Regions from separate parts of the Micrococcus sp. Mcc89 genome, predicted to be linked through region 1. Evidence: predicted binding sites of a transcription regulator. Region 1 holds the regulator's gene; each other region holds the start of a gene.
What was found. Region 1 encodes HrcA, which represses chaperone genes, less so after heat shock. Its sites were predicted from a motif close to TTNGCACTCGNNNNNNNCGAGTGCNAA; they were not measured.

Region 1 (7,043 bases):
GGGCACCACCTACGAGCTCCTCGAGATCGGCGTCTCCTCCCCGGAGCCCGTGCCCACCAAGGGCCTGGCCGCGGGCGAGGTGGGCTACCTCATCACCGGCGTGAAGGACGTGCGTCAGTCCAAGGTGGGCGACACGGTCACCAACCACGCCCACCCGGCGGAGCAGTCCCTGGGTGGCTACGAGGACCCCAAGCCCATGGTGTTCTCGGGTCTGTACCCCATCGACGGCTCGGACTATCCCGTGCTGCGTGACGCCCTGGACAAGCTCAAGCTCAACGACGCCGCGCTCGTCTACGAGCCGGAGACCTCGGTCGCGCTGGGCTTCGGCTTCCGCGTCGGCTTCCTCGGTCTGCTGCATCTGGAGATCGTGCGCGAGCGCCTCGAGCGCGAGTTCGACCTCGACCTCATCTCCACCGCGCCCAACGTGGTCTACGAGGTCACCCGGGAGGACCGTGAGGTCGTCACCGTGACCAACCCCTCCGAGTTCCCCGAGGGCAAGATCCTCGAGGTGCGCGAGCCCATGGCCTCGGCCACGATCATCGTGCCGGCCGAGTTCATCGGCGCCGTCATGGAGCTGTGCCAGGCCAAGCGCGGCAATCTCAAGGGCATGGACTACCTCTCCGAGGAACGCGTGGAGATCCGCTACTGGATCCCGCTGGCCGAGATCGTGTTCGACTTCTTCGACCAGCTCAAGTCCCGCACCAAGGGGTACGCCTCGCTGGACTGGAAGGCCGACGGCGACCAGGTCGCCGACCTCGTCAAGGTGGACATCCTGCTCCAGGGCGAACAGGTGGACGCGTTCTCCTCGATCACCCACAGGGACAACGCCTACGCGTACGGCGTGATGATGACGGGCAAGCTCAAGGAGCTGATCCCGCGCCAGCAGTACGAGGTGCCGATCCAGGCCGCCATCGGCTCGCGCATCATCGCCCGCGAGAACATCCGCGCGATCCGCAAGGACGTGCTCTCCAAGTGCTACGGCGGCGACATCTCCCGCAAGCGCAAGCTGCTCGAGAAGCAGAAGGAGGGCAAGAAGCGCATGAAGATGGTCGGCCGGGTGGAGGTCCCGCAGGAGGCCTTCATCGCCGCCCTGTCCTCGGACGGCGCCGGCGCCGACCAGGCGGCGAAGAAGTAAGTGCCCGCCCTGCCCCTCGGCGAGCCCGTCCCCGACGACGGCCGGCTGCCGGCCGACGTCGGGCAGCGGGTGCGCGCGGCCGCCCGCGACGGCGCGGCGCGCACCTTCAGCCTGTACGTCCACGTGCCGTTCTGCACGGTGCGCTGCGGCTACTGCGACTTCAACACGTACACGGCCGTCGACCTCGGCCCCGGCGCGGGTCGCGGCGACTACTGGGAGTCGGCGGTCGCGGAGCTGGACTTCGCCGCGGACGTGCTCGCGTCCTCGGACGTGCCCGCCCGCCCGCTGCACACGGTGTTCTTCGGCGGCGGCACGCCCACGCTCCTGCCGGCCGCGGACCTCGTGCGCATCCTCCAGGCGGCGGTGGACCGGTTCGGGATCGCGCCCGGCGCGGAGGTGACCACCGAGGCCAACCCGGACACGATCACCCCGGAGTACGCCCGCCAGCTCGCGGCCGGCGGCTTCACCCGTCTCTCCCTGGGCATGCAGTCCGCGATGCCGCACGTGCTCGCCACGCTCGAGCGCACCCATCGGCCCGAGTCCGTCCCCGCCGCCGTCGCCGCGGCCCGCGAGGCCGGCCTGGAGGTGTCCCTGGACCTGATCTACGGGACCGCGGGGGAGTCCCTCGCCGACTGGCGGGCCACGCTCGAGGCCGCCGTCGCCCTGGCCCCGGACCACGTGAGCGCGTACTCGCTGATCGTGGAGGAGGGCACCAAGCTCGGGGCCCAGGTGGCCCGCGGCGAGGTGGCGGACGTGGACCCCGACGACCAGGCGGACAAGTACCTGCTCGCCGAGGAGCTGCTCGGCGCCGCCGGCTACCGCTGGTACGAGGTGTCCAACTGGGCGCGCGACCCGCAGGGCTCCGGCGTCCACCGTGCGCGGCACAACGTGGCGTACTGGGAGGACCAGGACTGGTGGGGGATCGGCCCGGGTGCGCACTCGCACCTCGCCGGGGTCCGGTTCTGGAACGCCAAACACCCCGCCGCCTACGCGCAGCGGCTGGCCACGGGGGTCACCCCCGCCGTCGGCCGCGAGCGGCCCGACGCCGACGCGCGGCGCCTCGAGCGCATCATGCTCGCGGTGCGCACGGTGGGCGGGCTCCCGACCGCGGAGCTCGTCTCGGAGACGCCGGGGGAGGCCGCGCGGATCCGTGGGGCGATCGCCGAACTCATCGCCGCGGGCCTGCTGGACGGGCGCGCCGCCGTCGACGGCCGCATCGTCCCCACGCTCGAGGGGCGGCTGCTCAACGACGCGATCGTCCGGGCGCTGGCCGGCTTCTGACCGGCCGGCCCCGGGTCAGCGCAGGATGCGCAGGTTGAACGGGTACCGGAACGGACGGCCCTTGGACACGTGCGAGGCGCCCATCACGCCGTAGGCCGCCATGGCGGCCCACGTGAGCGCGCCGAGGATCGCGAAGATCGGGCCGACCACCGGCAGCAGGGACAGGAAGAAGAACAGGAGCGTGATGAGCGTGGGCGGCCCGGAGAAGTTCAGGGCCTCGCGCGACTCCTGCGAGGTGAACGGGCCGCGGTCGCGGTAGAGCAGCCACACGACCAGCGGGCCGAGCACGCCGAACGCCAGACTGAGGTGGGCCAGCGCCGCGCGGTCACGGTCCTGCTTCGCCGTGAGCGGGGCGCCGCGGCCGCCGGCCGAGACGAGCCAGGCGGGCGGGCCGTGGCCGGTGCGGCCGGCGTCGGGCTGCGCGCGGGTGTTCACGAGGGGCTCCTCCTGGATCGCGGGACCCGCGCGCCGGGGACCGGGCGCAGGGCATGGGCCAGCATAGCGCGGGCGGGCGGGGGCCGCGCCGAGATCAGTGCTCGGGTGCGGCGGTGAGGAAGTCGATGAGCTCCTCCACGCGGCCAAGCAGGGACGGCTCGAGGTCCGCGTACGTGGTGACGTGGGAGAGCAGCCGCTTCCACCCCAGCCCCGTGGCCTCCTTGCTCCCGTGCGGCCAGCCCAGTCCCCGCAGGATCCCCGTCTTCCAGTCCTGCCCCTTCGGCACGACGGGCCACGCGGGGATGCCGAGGACGGAGGGCTTGATGACCTGCCAGACGTCCACGTAGGGGTGACCGAGGATGAGCACGTTGCCCGCGGCCCCCGGCACGCGCATGGCCTCGGCCGCGAGGCGCTCCTCCTTGGACCCGGTGACGAGATGGTCCACGAGGATCCCGAGCCGGCGCCGCGGACCGGGGGCGAACGCACGGATCGCCCCGGCGAGGTCGTCCACGCCGTGCAGGGGCTCCACGACGATGCCCTCGAGGCGCAGGTCCTCGCCCCACACCTTCTCCACCAGCTCGGCGTCGTGCACGCCCTCCACCCAGATGCGAGAGGCGCGGGCGGTGCGGGCCCGCGCCCCCTCGACCCGTCGCGAGCCGGAGGCGGTGCGGGCCGGCGCCGCCGGGGCCGCGGCGGTCGGGGGGACCAGGGTCACGGGCTCGCCGTCGATCCAGAAGCCGCCGCCGAGGGGGAAGCCGCGGCGCACGCCGCGGCGGTCCTCCAGGACCACCACGTGCACGCCGCCGGAGCGCTCGATGCCGATCACGGCCCCGGTGAACCCGGAGGCCACGTCCTCGACCACCGTGCCGGGGGTGGCGGGCACATCGGGGACGGTCCGGGCGGGGCGGCGCGTCAGGTCGTCGTGGCCCGCGGGGCCCCAGCTGCTCCAGTCCATGGGAGAGCACGGTAGCAACGGGGGCGGGCGATCACCGTGAGCGAAGCCGTGCGGGCCGGTCGGGTCGTCCCCCGGGTCGGACGGTAGCATTGGCACTTGACCCGCCGGAGTGCCAGCCAGGGGCACCTCCGGGGTCGCCCCGGATCCCGACGGACCAGAGGAGGACCGAGATGTCGGAGCAGCCCCGCCGCCTGCAGGTGCTCCAGGCGATCGTGGAGGACTACGTGGCGCTGCGCGAGCCCGTGGGCTCCAAGGCGCTCGTGGAACGGCACGCCCTGGGCGTGTCCTCCGCGACCGTGCGCAACGACATGGCTGCGCTCGAGGAGGAGGGCCTCATCGTGGCCCCGCACACCTCCGCCGGGCGCGTCCCCACGGACAAGGGCTACCGCGTGTTCGTCGACCGCCTCTCCGAGGTGAAGCCGCTGTCCCCGGCCGAGCGCCGGGCCGTGCGGACCCTGCTGGACCCGGAGACGGACACCGAGCACATGATGGAGTCCACGGTGCGCCTCCTGGCCCAGCTGACCCAGCAGGTCGCCGTCGCGCAGTTCCCCCACGAGGACGGCTCCACGATCCGCCACCTCGAACTGGTCTCCCTCGCGCCCACGCGCGTGCTCGTGGTCCTCATCCTGTCCACGGGGCGGGTGGACCAGCGGCACGCCGTGCTGGACCGTCCGGTCGACGAGGCGGAGCTGTCCGTGCTCCGCGGCCTCCTGCTGGACGCCCTGCTGGGGCTCGGTCCGGTGCAGGCGGCCACCGTGGTGGACGACGTCGTCACCCGGGTCCGCCCGGAGCACCGGCAGTCCGCCGCCCTCGTGGCCGCGGCCGTCCAGGACCTCCTCGAGGCCGGCCGGGAGGACCGCATTGTGCTGGCCGGCACCGCCAACCTGGCCCGCTCCCCGGGGGACTTCGGCGCGTCCATCGGGCCGATCCTGGAGGCGCTCGAGGAGCAGGTGGTGCTGCTGCGCCTGCTCACGGAGATGGAGCAGGACGCCCACGGGGTGTCCGTGCGGATCGGCTCCGAGAACGCCGGATCGCTCGCGGACACCTCGGTGGTCGCAGCCGCCTACGGCCCCGGCGCCGTGGCGAAGGTCGGCGTCATCGGTCCGACCCGGATGGACTACCCGGGCACCATGGCCGCCGTCCGGGCGATCGCCCGCTATCTCTCCCGCATCCTGACCACCTGACGCGCCTCCGCGCGTCCTGGCGGGCCCCGTCCCGCATCGCCCCACGTCCCGCTCTCCCCGAGAGGAATCCCCACCGTGACCGACCACTACGAGACGCTCGGCGTCAGCCGTGACGCCAGCACCGAGGAGATCCGCCGCGCCTACCGCAAGCTCGCGCGCACCCACCACCCGGACGTCAACCCCGACCCGGAGGCGGCCGAGCAGTTCAAGCGCATCTCCCACGCCTACGAGGTGCTCTCGGACGAGGGCCGGCGTCGGGCCTACGACACGACGGGCAACGAGAACGGCCAGGCCGGCTTCCCGGGCGGCTTCGGCGGGGCGGGCGGCTTCGGGGGCTTCGCCGACATCTTCGAGACCTTCATGAACGCCGCCGGCCAGGGCGGCCGCGGCGGCCCCGCCAGCCGCGCCCGCCGCGGCCAGGACGCCCTGGTGACCGCGCGGATCGACCTGCGCGACGCCGTCTTCGGCGGCGAGCAGACGATCGAGCTGGACACGGCCGTGCGCTGCGAGCGGTGCGAGGGCTCGTGCTGCGAGCCCGGCACCCAGCCGGAGACCTGCCAGACCTGCCACGGCCACGGCATGATCCAGCGCCCCGTGCGGTCGCTGCTGGGCACCGTCATGGCCACCGAGGCCTGCCCCGCCTGCCAGGGGTTCGGCACCGTCATCCCGACGCCCTGCCACGAGTGCGACGGGCAGGGCCGCGTCCGCACCCGGACGCCGCTGACCCTGCGCATCCCCGCGGGCGTGGACGACGGCACCCGCATCCACCTCGCCGGCCGCGGCGAGGCCGGCCCGGGCGGCGGCCCGAACGGCGACCTCTACGTGGAGATCGCGGTCCGCCCGGACGAGACCTTCCGCCGCGAGGGCGACCACCTGGCCACCACCGTGACCGTCCCCATGGCCGCCGCGGCCCTGGGCACCACCGTCACGCTGGACACCCTGGACGGCAAGCAGTCCCTCAGCCTGGACCCGGGCGTGCAGTCCGGCCACGTCGAGGTCCTCCACGGCCTGGGCGTCGGTCGCCTGCGCGGGCAGGGCCGTGGCGACCTCAAGGTGGACGTGGTGGTCACCACGCCCACCGACCTGGACGACGAGCAGCGCCAGCTCCTGGAGCGCCTGGCCGAGGTGCGCGGCGAGGAGGTCGTGCACGGCGCACCCCAGGCCAAGGGCATGTTCGCCCGGCTGCGGGAGAACCTGAGGAACCTGTGACCGCCCCCCTGTTCCACCTCGAGCCGGGCGCCCTGGCCGGCGCGAGCGCGGGCGCGGAGGTCGTCTTCGACGGCGCCGAGGCCCGGCACGCCGCCGCGGCCATGCGCCTGGCCCCCGGGGAGGCCGTGCTCCTGGCCGACGGGTCGGGCACGCTCGGCCACGGCACCGTGCTCGCGGCCGCCCCGGACGCGGTGTCCGTGCGGCTGGACGCGGTGGCGGAGGAGCCGGCGCCCACCCCGGCGCTCGTGCTCGTCCAGGCCCTCGCCAAGGGCGACCGGGACCTCATGGCGGTCCAGGCCGCCGTCGAGCTCGGCGTGGACGCCGTGGTGCCCTGGGAGGCGGAGCGCTCGATCGTCCGCTGGAAGGGCCCCAAGGCCGCCAAGGCCCGCCAGAAGTGGGCGGACACGGCCCGCGCGGCCGCCAAGCAGGCGCGTCGCGCCCGGGTGCCCGCGGTCCGGGACCACGTCTCCGGGACGGCGGTCGCCGGGCTGGCCTGGGACGACGACGGCGGCCGGCTCGTCCTCGTACTGCACGAGGACGCGGAGCACGGGGTGTCCGCGGTGCCGGCGGAGCGACTCTCCGCGGCCGTCGAGATCGCCGTCGTCGTGGGCCCCGAGGGCGGGATCGGCCCGGCCGAGCTCGAGGCCTGCGTGGCCGCGGGGGCCGTGCCGGTGCGGCTCGGCCCGCACGTGCTGCGCGCCTCCACGGCCGGCCCCGCCGCCCTCGCCGTGCTCCAGCACCGGCTCGGCCGCTGGTGAGCCCCGGCAGGACGGCGCGCCGACGCCTAGACTGGTCGGGATGTCCCGCCCCCGCGACCCCGAGGTGATCCGCCCCATCGTGACCG
Region 2 (7,043 bases), on a different contig from region 1:
TGTCCGACGCGGACTGGGCCCGCGGTCGCGGCGCGGTGCTGGACGCCCTGCTGGACGCCGAGCGGCTGTATCGGACCGCGCCCGGCCGAGCACGCTGGGAGGCCGCGGCCCGCCGCAATCTGGCGGCGGAACGAGCCGCGCTGTCGGCCTGAGCGGGGCGCCTCGGTGCTGGCCCGGAACGCGGCGAGGCCCGCCTCCCCGGACGGGGAGACGGGCCTCGCAGGCTGGGCGTCCGAACGGGTCGGGCCGGCTCAGCGGCTGATCACATCATGCCGCCCATGCCGCCCATCGGGTCCATGCCCTCGGCGCCGGCGGCGGCCTTCTCGGGCTTGTCCGCGACGACGGCCTCGGTGGTCAGGAACAGGCCCGCGATGGACGCGGCGTTCTGCAGGGCCGAGCGGGTCACCTTCACCGGGTCGTTGATGCCGGCGGCCAGCAGGTCCTCGTACTCGCCGGTGGCGGCGTTCAGGCCGTGGCCGTCGTCGAGGGTCTTGACCTTGTCCGCCACGACGCCGGGCTCCAGGCCGGCGTTGAAGGCGATCTGCTTCAGCGGGGCCTCGATGGCGACCTTGACGATGTTCGCGCCGGTGGCCTCGTCGCCCTCGAGCTGCAGGCCGCCGAACGCCTTGGCGCCGGCCTGGATCAGGGCCACGCCGCCGCCGGCGACGATGCCCTCCTCCACCGCGGCCTTGGCGTTGCGCACGGCGTCCTCGATGCGGTGCTTGCGCTCCTTGAGCTCCACCTCGGTGGCCGCGCCGGCCTTGATGACGGCCACGCCGCCGGCCAGCTTGGCGAGGCGCTCCTGCAGCTTCTCGCGGTCGTAGTCCGAGTCGGTGTTCTCGATCTCGGAGCGGATCTGGGCCACGCGGCCGGCGATCTGCTCGGCGTCGCCGGCGCCCTCCACGATGGTGGTCTCGTCCTTGGTGATGACCACCTTGCGGGCGGTGCCCAGCAGGTCGAGGGTCGCGTTCTCCAGGGACAGGCCCACCTCGGAGGAGATGACCTGGCCGCCGGTGAGGATGGCGATGTCGGCGAGCATGGCCTTGCGGCGGTCGCCGAAGCCCGGGGCCTTCACGGCCACGGACTTGAAGGTGCCGCGGATCTTGTTGACCACGAGGGTGGCCAGGGCCTCGCCCTCGACGTCCTCGGCGATGATCAGCAGCGGCTTGCCCGACTGCATGACCTTCTCGAGGATCGCCACCATGTCCTTCACGGAGGAGATCTTCGAGTTGACGATGAGGATGTAGGGATCCTCGAGGACGGCCTCCTGGCGGTCCGCGTCGGTCACGAAGTAGCCGGAGATGTAGCCCTTGTCGAAGCGCATGCCCTCGGTGAGCTCGAGCTCGAGGCCGAAGGTGTTGGACTCCTCGACGGTGATGACGCCCTCCTTGCCGACCTTGTCCAGGGCCTCGGCGATGAGGGAGCCGATCTGCTTGTCCGCGGCGGAGATCGAGGCGGTGGCGGCGATCTGGTCCTTGGTCTCGATCTCGCGGGAGGCGGAGAGCAGCTCGGAGGTGACGGCCTCCACGGCCTTCTCGATGCCGCGCTTCAGGGACAGCGGGTCGGCGCCCGCGGCCACGTTGCGCAGGCCCTCGCGGACCAGCGCCTGGGCCAGCACGGTGGCGGTGGTGGTGCCGTCGCCGGCGACGTCGTCGGTCTTCTTGGCGACCTCCTTGACGAGCTCCGCGCCGATCTTCTCGTACGGGTCCTCGAGCTCGATCTCCTTGGCGATGGAGACGCCGTCGTTGGTGATGGTGGGGGCGCCCCACTTCTTCTCCAGCACCACGTTGCGGCCGCGGGGGCCGAGGGTCACCTTCACGGCGTCGGCCAGGGTGTTCAGACCCTTCTCCAGGCCGCGGCGGGCCTCTTCGTCGAATGCGATGGTCTTGGCCATGTGCAGGTCCTTTCTGGACGTCGGCTTCCTACTGCTGGTGGCTGACCCGCGCCGATGCCCGCGACGGACGGCCCCTGGGGGCCTCACCGGTGGACAGGTCCTCCTCCACGGCGCCGGGCCGACCGGGGTACGGCTGGCAGTCGCGCCTTCGGAGTGCTAACCCCATTATGAGCACTCGCACCGGGAGAGTGCAAAAGGTCCGCAGTGCGGGGCCCGCCCTTCCGCGGACGGCGGACGGCCCCCGGCAGAACGCCTCGGAAGGCGCCCCGCCGGGGGCCGGAAAGGGTGCGCGGCCGGCACGGCCGCACGACGGGCGGATCAGCTGGTGACGACCACCGCGATACCGTTCACCTGCAGGTTCGGGGTCTGCATGACCGGGAAGCCGAGCTCCTTGCCGACCGCCTCGGCGGCGGCCTTGTTGGCCGAGCCGTTGTACAGGACGGTGGAGGACTGGATGCCGTAGCCGCTCCAGTTCTTCGCGTCCACCGAGGTGTAGCCGGCGCCCGTGAGCCGCTGCGCGTAGGAGGCGGCGAGGCCCTGGGTGCGGGTCGCGTTGTACACGGTGACGTGGGTGCCGCGCACGGCCGCGGACTGCGCGGCTGCACGAGAGCTCGACGCGGCCGCGGACTGTGCGGCCGCACGGGAGCTCGACGCGGCCGCGGCCTGCGAGCGCGAGGCCTCCGCCGCGGCGGCGGAACGGGACGCCTCGGCGGCCGAACGGGACGCGGCGGCGTGCGAGGACTCCGCCGCCTGGGCGGCCGCCGACCGAGACGCCTCGGCGGACTGCGCGGCGGCTTCGGAACGCGAGGCCTCCGCCGCCTGTGCCTCGGCGGCGGCACGGGACGACTCAGCCGCCTCCGCGGCGGCACGGGACGACTCGGCGGCCCGGGACGACTCGGCGGCCTCTGCGGCGGCCGCCTCCTGCGCCACCCGCGAGGACTCAGCCGCGGCCGCAGCCGCGGAACGGGACGCCTCCGCCGTGTCCTCGGACGGGGTGGCGGACTCGGTCGCGGATGCAGTCGACACCGACGCGGAGGACGCCGAGGAGGACTCGGACGACGCCGACGTCGACGTCGACGGCTCGACCGCCGGGGCCGTCGTCGAGCCCTCGGCGGCGACGGGCTCGGAGCGGTCGCCGGTGAGCCACGGCAGCACGACGCCCACGAACAGGCCGGCGAGCAGGACGAGGCCGGCCACCCAGAGCAGCGGGCTCAGGCGGCGACCCCCGCCCGCGGCGGTCGCGCCGGCAGCGGCGAAGGACTCGCGGTGCGCGCCGCGCTGGTCCGTGTACTCGGGGACCTCGTCGAAGCGGTCGGGCTGGTAGGCCATGGGTCAGTTCTCCTGGCGGGAAGCGGGCGTGGACGGCGCCGGATCCGCGGGTCCCCTCCGGGCCCGGCTGCGGGTGCCGCGCTTGCGCAGCAGCCGCGTGACCAGCAGGGGTCGGTAGGCCAGGGCGGCCTCACGGTCCAGCAATCCGTTCAACACCTGATAATAGGCGGTCGGAGACAGCCCCAGACGCTCTCGGACGGCGTGGTCCTTGGCCCCGCCGTACCGCCAGGTGGCGGCCTCCAGGTCCAGGACCGCACGCTCCAGGTCCGTCAGCTCGTCCCGCCGTGGCCGCGCGTCGGCACCCTCGTCCGGGGCCGGATCGGGCGAGACGGGCGTGGGGTGGGACATGGCGGCCACTGTACCCACCCGGTCTACCCTCGGGGCATGGAGTTCATCGCGCCCCTGGATCCGGGCTGGGAGGCGGCCCTCGCCCCGCAGGCCGCCGCGTTCGAGCAGGTCGGCGAGCGGCTGCGGGCCCGCCGGGCGGCCGGAGAGCAGGTGCTGCCGGCGCCGGAGCACATCCTGCGGGCGTTCCGTCAGCCGTTCGCGGACGTCCGCGTCCTCGTGCTGGGCCAGGACCCCTACCCGACGCCGGGCCATCCGATCGGCCTGAGCTTCGCGGTGGACCGCCACGTGCGGCCGCTGCCCCGCTCCCTGGCCAACATCCACCGGGAGCTGCACGACGACCTCGGCATCACCCCGCCCGCCCACGGCGACCTCTCCGCGTGGACGGACCAGGGCGTGCTGCTGCTGAACCGCGCCCTCAGCGTGCGGGCCGGCGCACCCGGCAGCCACCGCGCCCTCGGCTGGGAGCAGATCACGGAGGCCGCGGTGCGGGCCCTCTGCGCGCGCGGCACCCCGCTCGTGGGGCTGCTGTGGGGAGCCGACGCGCGGCGCATGGCGCCGCTGCTGACGGCGGCGGGGGCCGGCGTCGTGGAGTCCCCGCATCCCTCGCCCCTGAGCGCCCACCGCGGGTTCTTCGGCTCCCGGCCGTTCAGCCGGGTGAACCGGCTCCTCGAGGCGGCCGGCGCGGCCCCGGTGGACTGGCGCCTGCCCGACTGAGCCGGGCCGCCGGTCAGCCGCGCTGGTGCATCACGAGCTCGGTGGGCAGCAGCGTGCCCATCCGGTCGGTGATCGGCTTGGCCAGGGTGTTGCCGAAGGCGACGCCGGCCGCGATCGCCACGACGATGACCGCGGCGTTGAACAGTCCCTCGACGCCCAGCAGCGTGGCCCCGGTCTCCACGGTGAACCCGTAGACGGACCGGAACATGGTGAGTCCGGGAAGCAGGAACAGCATGGACGGCAGGACGATCACGAGCGCCGGGGCCGCGAGCCGCTGGGCCACCAGGCGGCCGAGGAACCCGACCGCCGCCGCGGCGACCGCGGGCACCAGCCGGTCGCTGACCCCGATCTGCTGCGCCGCCAGGTACGCGCCGAAGCCGGCCCCGGACACGAGACCGCAGGCCAGGATCTGCGGCCACCGCGACTGCTCCACCACCGCGTCCGCCATGCCCGCGGCCATCACGAGGCCCAGCAGCAGCAGCGGCGGATAGCTCAGCGTCCCCGCCTCGGCCAGGTCCAGCTGTTCGAATCCCAGGAGATCCCCGATGCCCACGGCGATCATGATCCCGGCCATCACGCCGGCGAACACGAGCAGCGCGGAGAGGAAGCGGCCCGCGGCGGTCACCGGGAAGCCGTGGATGGCGTCCTGCACCGCGGTGACGAACCTCGCCGTGGGCAGGAGCATCATGATGCCGCCGGCGATCACCAGCGCCGGGTTGACCGGCAGGTCGAGGGCGTGGGCCATCAGCGCGATCACCGTGGCCGTGATCGCCCCGAACATCGTGGAGAAGATCTCCGGGAAGCGCGCCTTGTCCGCCTGGACCTTGAGCCAGAAGACCAGCCAGGTGGAGACCATGCCCAGGGCCGCGCCCGTCCAGGTCCCCCCGATGAACGGCACGAAGCAGGCCACGAACACGCCGGAGAAGAGGACCTCGAAGACGGCGGGGAACGGCTTGGGCTGATGCCGGATCTCCACGAGCCGGCGCTGGGCCTCGGCCCGGTCCACCTCGCCCGCGGCGATCTCCTCGACGAGCCGGTGGACGGCCACGAGCCCCTCGAAGTTCACCGAGGCCGAGCGGACCACCCGCTGGAGGGTGAACGGGGCCTCGCCGCGTGAGGAGTCGGGCGCGTAGTTCAGGGAGATGGACTGGTTGGTCAGGTCCACCTCGGTCTCGAGGATCCCGTAGGCCTGCGTGGCCACGATGATCGAGGTCTCCACGTCCAGCGAGGCCGCCCCGAAGCTGAACATCGTCTCGCCCAGCTTGAGCGCGAAGTCCAGGGTGGTGCGGGCCTCGAGGGCCTGCGCCTCCGCGCGGCGCTGCTGCAGCGTGGAGCGCATGCGGCGCCCATACGGCGAGGAGTGCAGGCGGTCGGCCAGCACGAGCGCCTGCGTCGGCAGGTTCTCGACGAAGACCTCACGGGAGCGCCGGCCCCGCCGACGCCCGCGCTTCTCGGGCGGGCCCACGGGGACCACCGGGTCCGGGACGGTGACGTCCGGCTCGGGGATCACATCCGGGGCGGGCAGGGCGCCGTCGGCCTCCGCGGGCGCCAGGACGGAGGTGGGCACCTGCTCGGACAGCGGCGGCTCGGTCAGGGGCGCGTCCGCGGCCGGCTCCGGCAGCGTCTCCGCCTCCGGCTCGGCCGATTCCTCCGGCTCCGGCGCCGGCGTCGAGACCGGATCGGCGGCGGCGGGGCGGACCACGGGCGGCAGCGGCTCGGTCGGCTCGACGGCGACCGCGGCCGCGGCCGGGTGGGCCGACTCCGCCGGGTCGAGGTCGAGCAGGCCGGGGTCCTCCGGGTCGATCGCGAGGTCGCCGACAGCGGCGGCGTCCTCGGCGCCGGCCGGGCGCAGCACGGGGATGAGCGTGGGGACGGCCGGGGGCTCCGCGATGTGGGGGTCGAACCGCGCCGGCTCCTGGGTGCCCTCCTGCTCCATGCGGCTCACCCTCTCCTTCCGTATGCGGGCGCTGGACGCGAGACGGCGGTGGGCCGAGCCCCGCCGACGCGTCCATCCAACCACGCCGACACCTCCCCCGCCGGGGCCTTCGGCACCGCGGCCCGGGGATGCGAAAGGGCCCTCCCGGAGGAGGGCCCTGCTGCGGTGGATCTTACTGGACTCGAACCAGCGACCTCTCGCGTGTGAAGCGAACGCTCTAACCAACTGAGCTAAAGATCCGGGCGTCGCCCCATGGGGGTGACAACTCGAAAAACGATACCTCAGGCGGCGCCGCCTGTCCACCCGGGCGACGGCCACCCCGCGCACGGCGGAGCGGCCATCGAGAGCCGACGAGCACGTCAGGCGTCGGTCAGCGTGGCGCCGGGCTCGAAACCGCCCTGGGCGACCAACGAGGTCCCGGCGCCCGGGGCGGGCTCCGGTCAGGAGCTGCCACCGAGGGAGGAGACCGCCCTGGCGGCGTCCGCCAGGCCGGCGCCGCAGCCCGCGGAGCAGGACACGGGCATGGACCGGGCCGTGGACCTGAGGGTGGACTCGACCTGGGCCGGGGTGAGGCTCGGCCGCTCGGCCAGCAGCAGGGCGGCCAGGCCCGCGACGTGCGGGGTGGCCATCGAGGTGCCGTTGTAGGCGGCGTGGCCGGCCGTCGTCGGGGTGGTGGCGCCGTTGTTCACGGTCGAGATGATGTTCGCGCCCGGGGCGGTCACGTCCACGGCGGAGCCGTAGTTCGAGAACGAGGCGCGGGCGCCCTGCGAGGTGGAGGCGGCCACCACGATGGTGTTCCGGCAGTTGGCCGGGCGCACGTTG
Region 3 (7,043 bases), on a different contig from region 1:
TACAAGGGCGAGGGCGGGCCCTCCTACCTCCAGGACGACTCGGTCGCCGACATCGGCAACCACCGGGAGCCGGACATGGAGCTGTTCGTCACCGCCGAGCCGGACGTCGTGTTCAACGGCCAGCGGTTCAACGAGCGCAAGGCCGAGATCGACGAGCTGACCGGCGACGCCGCCGTCGTGGACACGGACTTCGACGTCACGCAGACCCCCATGGACGAGGGCCTGAAGGAGCTGACCACCCTGCTGGGCGAGGCCACCGGCCACGAGGCCGATGCCGAGAAGCTCATCGCCGACTTCGACGCCGCCACCCAGCGCGCCAAGGACGCCTACGACCCCGAGCAGACCGTCATGGGCCTCATCGCCTCGGGCGGCGAACTGTCGTACGTCGCGCCCAGCACCGGTCGCGCCATCGGCCCGTTCTTCGACATGCTGGAGCTGACCCCGGCCCTCGAGCAGTCGGGCACCGACAACCACCAGGGCGACGACATCTCCGTCGAGGCCATCGCGAAGTCGAACCCGGACTGGCTGATCGTCATGGACCGCGACGCCGCCATCGGCGAGGAGAACGCCACCGCCGCCGAGCTGATCGAGCGCTCCGAGGCCCTCCAGGACGTGACCGCGGTGAAGGAGGGCAACATCGTCTACCTGCCCGCCGACTTCTACGTCGCCGAGGACATCCAGAACCACACCACCGTCATGGAGGACCTCGCGAAGGCCTTCGAAGGCGCGCAGTGACTCTCGACGTGCGTCACCACGTCGCCGACGCCCCGCCCCGGCTCGAGGAGCCGGGGCGGGGCGACCGCGTGTGCTGGGTCCCGCCCGCCGTCCTGCGGCCCGAGCGCACCCGCTGGCAGCGCACCTGGCCGCTGCTGGTCGGCGTCGTGGTGACCGCGGCCCTCATCGTGGTCTCGCTGTTCGTGGGCGTGTACGACGTCGGCGCGGAGGGCGGACGCGAGATGTTCGCCATCACGCGCGTGCCGCGCACGGTCGCCCTCGTGCTGGCCGGCGCCTCGATGGCGGTGTGCGGGCTGATCATGCAGCTCATGACGCAGAACCGCTTCGTGGAGCCCAGCACCACGGGCACCACCGAGTGGGCCGGCCTCGGCCTGCTGGTGACCATGGTGCTCGTGCCGGGTGCGGGCCTGGTGACCCGGATGGTCGGGGCCATCCTCTTCGCCTTCGTCGGCACCCTCGTCTTCTTCCTCTTCCTGCGGCGGGTGCGCCTGCAGTCCTCCCTCATCGTGCCGATCGTGGGCATCATGCTCGGCGCCGTCGTGGGCGCCGCGTCGACGTTCCTCGCCCTCCAGACGGACATGCTGCAGCAGGTGGGCGCGTGGTTCGCGGGCTCGTTCACCTCCGTGGTCCGCGGCCGGTATGAGCTGCTCTTCCTCGTGCTGATCGTGTGCGTGGCGGTCTTCGTCATCGCGGACCGCTTCACCGTGGCCGGCCTCGGCAAGGACGTCGCCACGAACGTCGGCCTCAACTACGACGCCGTGATCCTCACCGGCGTGGCCATGGTGGCCGTGGCCACCGGCGTGGTCACCGTGGTGATCGGGGCCCTCCCGTTCCTGGGGCTCGTGGTCCCCAACCTCGTGTCCATGGTGCGCGGCGACAACCTGCGGACGAACCTGCCCTGGGTGGTCATGGTCGGCGTGTGGATCGTGATCGTCTGCGACCTGATCGGGCGCACCGTGATCGCCCCGTTCGAGGTGCCCATCTCGCTGATCCTGGGCCTCGTGGGCGCGATCGTGTTCCTCGCCCTGCTGCTGAGGCAGGCCAAGCATGGCTGAGCCGCTCGCGACCGCCCCGGGTCGCCTCCCCGCCCCGCCCGGTGGCGCCACCGCGGCCGGGCCCGTCGACGCCGACGCCCCGCGCCGGTCCGGCGCGTTCGTCACCGCCGCCGACCGCCGGAGGTATGCGGTCGTCGTCGCCGTGCTGGCCGCCGTCGCCGTGCTCTCCACCGCCGGGATCCTGCTGTGGGGCAACGAGGCCGAACCCGGTTCGCGCGCGTTCTGGATGATCGCGCGGATGCGCGTGGAATCCCTGGGCGTGATCGGCATCGTGGCGCTGTGCCACTCCTTCGCGACCGTCACCTTCCACACGGTGACGGGCAACCGCATCATCACGCCCTCGATCATGGGGTTCGAGGCGCTCTACACCGCCGTGTCGACCGTCGCCGTGTACGTGCTGGGAGCCGCCGGCGTCGCGGTGCTGACCGGGGTGGGGCCGTTCCTCGCCCAGGCCGCGCTCATGGTGGCGCTGGCGACGGCCCTGTACTCGTGGCTGCTCTCCCGGCCCTACGGCAGCGTCCATCTGATGCTGCTCGTGGGCGTGGTGCTGGGCGGCGGGCTGGCCGCGCTGAGCACGTTCATGCACCGACTGCTGGACCCGAACTCGTTCGACCTGCTGAGCGCGCGGCTCTTCGGCAACATCTCCAACGCCCGGACCGAGTACGTGGCGATCGCCGCGCCCATCGCCGTCGTCGTGTGCGCGCTGCTGTGGCTGCGCTCCCGCCGCCTGAACACGGTGGCGCTCGGCGCCGACGCCGCGACCAACCTGGGCCTGCACCACCGGCGCGAGCTCATGGTGACGCTGCTGCTGGTCTCCGTGCTGATGGCCATGACCACCGCGCTCGTGGGCCCGATGACGTTCCTCGGCTTCCTCGTGGCGACGCTGGCGTACAGCCTCGTCGACACCCACGACCACCGGTTCATCCTCCCGGTGGCCGCGCTGGCCGGGTACGCGGTGCTCACGAGCGCCTACTTCGTGCTGCGGCACGTGTTCTACGCGGGGGGTGCGGTCACGGTGGTCATCGAGCTGATCGGCGGCATCACCTTCCTGGTCGTCGTGATGAGAAAGGGACGTCTGTGATCGAGCTGCGCGGCGTGGTGAAGCGCCACAGCGACGAGGTGTGCATCGGACCTGTGGACCTGGACATCCAGGCCGGGGGAGTGACCGCGCTCGTGGGGCCCAACGGGGCGGGCAAGTCCACGCTGCTGACGATGATCGGCCGGCTGCAGGACGCCGACGCCGGGACGATCGCCGTGGGCGGGCACGACATCACCACGACGCCGTCCCGGAAGATCGCGCAGACCCTGTCCATCCTGCGGCAGGAGAACCACTTCGTGACGCGGCTGACCGTGCGGCAGCTCGTGGGGTTCGGGCGCTACCCGTACACGCGCGGCCGGCTGACCCTGGAGGACGAGCGGCACGTGTCCGACGCGATCGACTTCCTCAACCTCGGCCCGTTCGAGAACCGGTACCTCGACCAGCTCTCGGGCGGCCAGCGGCAGCGGGCGTACGTGGCGATGGTGCTGGCGCAGAACACCGAGTACGTGCTGCTGGACGAGCCGCTGAACAACCTGGACATGCAGCACTCGGTGCAGATGATGCAGCAGCTGCGCCGGGCCGCCGACGAGCTGGGCCGGACCGTGGTGATCGTGCTGCACGACATCAACTTCGCCGCCCACTACGCCGACCGGATCGTGGCGATGGGCGACGGCCAGGTGGTGGAGACCGGCACCCCGGCCGAGATCCTGCGCCCTGAGGTGCTGGAGCGGATCTTCAAGACCCCCTGCAGCGTGGTGGACGGACCGCACGGGCCGCTGGCCGTGTACTACTGAGCCGGGCGACGGTGAGGCCGGCCCGGGTCGGTCCGGGCGGGGGTCGGGTGCCCGGCCGACGCGAGCGTTCCGTGGGCAGAACCCGCCGGGTCTCGCCTTCCGGGGGCAGGACCCGCGTGTTTCCAGGTTCCGTGGGCAGAAGCACCCTCGCTTCTGCCCACGGAACCCCTGCGCATGGACGGCAGGGCCATACGCGACGACGACGTCAGGCATCCCAGCCGTTCGAGACCTGTGCCCGTCGTCTGAGGACGGCCTCGATCACCCGCGCATATCCCTCGCCGACGTCCCGGCCCGTGACGTGCAGGGTCATCTGCCCACGCTCCGCGTAGTACTGGTCTCGCCGGGCGTCCCGGGCGTGTTGCTCGGCACTCCGGTGCACCTCGCCGTCGTACTGGAGGACGAGCCGGCAGTCCTCGAACCACAGATCGGCCTCGGGGGCGTCCCGCCGCCCGGGGTCGAACACGTGCTGCAGCGTCGGCTCGCCCAGCCCCGCCTCGACGAGCGCCAGCCTCAACCGGGTCTCCTGCGGTGAGTCGGCACCCACCCGTACGCGCTCGAGCGCCGCCGTCGCCCGCGGTCTTCCGACGAACCGCCCGAGCGGCCGCATCGCCTCGTGCAGCGCGGTGACCGTGGTGATGGGAGGCCGCCGGCCGCGCGGGGACCAGGGGTGACGGACCAGGTGGTCACCCGCCGACACGAGGGATGCCTCGTCCCAGGGGTGGCCGATCGAGCACAGATCGAGCCAGGTCCGTTCCGGCGTCGTCACCCGTAGCCCGAGCACGGAGGTGACGTGGCCGGCGGGCAGGGGTCTGCGGTGCTCCATGATGCCGGGGATCCGCGCCCGTGCGGTGCCGCGGTGCAACGTGATCTCGACGGCGGCGCGTCGCGTGGCCCCGCCCGGGGGAAGCGGGAGGCCGTGGAGGTGCGCCGCCGTCTCGTGGGAGAGAACGGCGTCGGGACGGGACCGCAGGAGGGCGGTCAGCAGGTCGAGGCCGACCCCGTGGTGCGGCGGCGGGAGCCCGGCCGACTCCCAGGTGCGCAGCGGCATGTCACGGCGACGGTGGATGCCGCGGGCGAGGCGGAGGACGTCGGACCGCCGCACCCGGCTGGGCGGCAGACCGCGTTCGAGCACGTCGCGGGTGGTGAAGACGGGGACGAGGGGGAGATCGGGGGCGAAGGACATGGGTCGACCTTGACGCGGTCGGCCTGACGACGGCCGGGCGGGCCGCGTGTCTGTGCACACCGGCGCGGGGTGGGCCGGCTGTGCAGGACTCGGCGGCGGCCGGTTGTCCCGCCGGGACGACGTCGTCATGGCTCGGTGGGCAGAACTGCGAGGAGTTCCGCCCACGCAACATCCGTGGGCAGAAGAGAGGGCGCTTCTGCCCACGGAGACCGAAAACCTGCGGATGCTGCCCACGCGATGGGCGGGGGTGCGGTTTCTGCCCACGGAGGGGGGAGGGGGGAGGGGGGAGGGTGGGGAGTGGGGGAGGGACAGGTTGCGGGCCGCCGTCGTGACCACTCCGCGTGCTCTTGGGCTCGGAACCCGCCCCGCCCGCCGCCCCACGGCATCCCACCGCACCGCGCCCCACGCCTCCGCCCACGGCGGACGGCGGGGACACGGCTGGCACTCATGTTGAAGGAGTGCCAGAACCCGGAGTAGAGTCAGGGCTGGCACTCGGGGGTACCGGGTGCCAATGCCCGAGGTGGACCGTCCGGCACCGCGACGACGGAGGGTCTGACGCCCGTGGCGCACCCGCAGACCACAGCATCAGCGGACCGGCGAGCCCGCCGGAGCCGCACGTCGACGAAGAAGGAGTGTGCAGCATGTCTGTCTCCATCAAGCCCCTCGAGGATCGCATCGTTGTCCGCCCCCTGGAGGCCGAGCAGACCACCGCGTCGGGCCTCGTGATCCCGGACACCGCCAAGGAGAAGCCGCAGGAGGGCCAGGTCGTGGCCGTGGGCCCGGGCCGGGTCGCCGAGAACGGCAACCGCGTGCCCGTCGACGTCGCCGAGGGTGACGTGGTGCTGTACTCCAAGTACGGCGGCACCGAGGTCAAGGTCGGCGGCGAGGAGTACCTGGTGCTCTCCGCCCGCGACGTGCTGGCCGTCGTCGCCAAGTGACCCCGCCGCGACGGGCCCGGTGAGCGGCGCGCACCGCACCGGTGCGCGCGCCCCGGGCCCCTCGCGTCCCCGCACCCCCTGACTCCCTGAACGAAAGGAGCGTCCGTCATGGCCAAGCAGCTGGCTTTCAACGACGACGCACGCCGCGCCCTCCAGGCCGGCATCGACAAGCTCGCCGACACCGTCAAGGTCACCCTCGGCCCCAAGGGCCGCAACGTGGTGCTCGACAAGGCGTGGGGCGCCCCCACCATCACCAACGACGGCGTCACGATCGCCCGTGAGGTGGAGCTGGAGGACCCGTACGAGAACATGGGCGCCCAGCTCGCCAAGGAGGTCGCCACCAAGACCAACGACATCGCGGGCGACGGCACCACCACCGCCACCGTGCTGGCCCAGGCGCTCGTGAACGAGGGCATGCGCCAGGTCGCCGCCGGCGCCGCGCCGGGCGAGGTCAAGAAGGGCATCGAGGTGGCCGTGGCCGCCGTCGAGCAGCGCCTGCAGGAGAACGCCCGCCCGGTCGAGGGCCAGGAGGTGGCCCACGTGGCCGCCATCTCGGCCCAGAACGACGAGGTCGGCGAGCTGCTGGCCCGCGCGTTCGACACGGTCGGCACCGACGGCGTCATCACCATCGAGGAGTCCTCCACGACCTCCACCGAGCTGGACGTCACCGAGGGCATGCAGTTCGACAAGGGCTTCCTGTCCCCGTACATGGTCACCGACGCCGAGCGTCAGGAGGCCGTGCTCGAGGACGCCTACGTCCTGATCAACTCGGGCAAGATCTCCAACGTGCAGGAGCTGCTGCCCCTGCTGGAGAAGGTCCTGCAGGCCAACAAGCCGCTGTTCGTGATCGCCGAGGACGTCGAGGGCGAGGCCCTGTCCACCCTCGTGGTGAACAAGATCCGCGGCACCCTGAACGTCGTGGCCGTCAAGGCCCCGGGCTTCGGCGACCGCCGCAAGGCCATGATGCAGGACATCGCGATCCTCACCGGCGCCCAGGTCGTCTCCCCGGACCTCGGCATGAAGCTCGAGCAGGCCGACCTGGACGTGCTCGGCTCCGCCCGCCGCATCACCGTCACCAAGGACGAGACCACCATCGTCGACGGCGGCGGTGCGGCCGAGGACGTCGAGGCCCGGGTCGCCCAGATCAAGGCCGAGTCCGCCGCGACCGACTCCGACTGGGACCGCGAGAAGCTCCAGGAGCGCCTCGCCAAGCTCTCCGGCGGCATCGGCGTGATCCGCGTGGGCGCCGCCACCGAGGTGGAGCTTAAGGAGCGCAAGCACCGCATCGAGGACGCCGTG

Region 2: a site for HrcA is predicted at 2,028-2,054, ahead of groL (chaperonin GroEL). Genes of this name have one in related genera too.
Region 3: a site for HrcA is predicted at 5,245-5,271, ahead of groES (co-chaperone GroES). Genes of this name have one in related genera too.

Annotation. Positions count from the first base shown of each region.
Region 1 covers NZ_JALJRI010000033.1:80,220-87,262, forward strand. Annotated here, with positions in the region: gene lepA (translation elongation factor 4) at 1-1,135, shown strand, start outside; gene hemW (radical SAM family heme chaperone HemW) at 1,136-2,416, shown strand; gene NR072_RS05175 (DUF4870 domain-containing protein) at 2,432-2,851, opposite strand; gene NR072_RS05180 (DUF3097 family protein) at 2,946-3,806, opposite strand; gene hrcA (heat-inducible transcriptional repressor HrcA) at 3,977-4,990, shown strand; gene dnaJ (molecular chaperone DnaJ) at 5,066-6,199, shown strand; gene NR072_RS05195 (16S rRNA (uracil(1498)-N(3))-methyltransferase) at 6,196-6,957, shown strand; gene NR072_RS05200 (PhoH family protein) at 6,998-7,043, shown strand, end outside.
Region 2 covers NZ_JALJRI010000104.1:10,786-17,828, forward strand. Annotated here, with positions in the region: gene NR072_RS09695 (DUF4031 domain-containing protein) at 1-152, shown strand, start outside; gene groL (chaperonin GroEL) at 263-1,894, opposite strand; gene NR072_RS09705 (LytR C-terminal domain-containing protein) at 2,213-3,223, opposite strand; gene NR072_RS09710 (DUF3263 domain-containing protein) at 3,227-3,571, opposite strand; gene NR072_RS09715 (uracil-DNA glycosylase) at 3,608-4,285, shown strand; gene NR072_RS09720 (threonine/serine exporter ThrE family protein) at 4,299-6,221, opposite strand; tRNA gene NR072_RS09725 (tRNA-Val) at 6,388-6,461, opposite strand; gene NR072_RS09730 (S8 family peptidase) at 6,662-7,043, opposite strand, start outside.
Region 3 covers NZ_JALJRI010000098.1:24,960-32,002, forward strand. Annotated here, with positions in the region: gene NR072_RS09255 (siderophore ABC transporter substrate-binding protein) at 1-735, shown strand, start outside; gene NR072_RS09260 (ABC transporter permease) at 732-1,790, shown strand; gene NR072_RS09265 (iron chelate uptake ABC transporter family permease subunit) at 1,783-2,871, shown strand; gene NR072_RS09270 (ABC transporter ATP-binding protein) at 2,868-3,623, shown strand; gene NR072_RS09275 (hypothetical protein) at 3,829-4,806, opposite strand; gene groES (co-chaperone GroES) at 5,448-5,744, shown strand; gene groL (chaperonin GroEL) at 5,853-7,043, shown strand, end outside.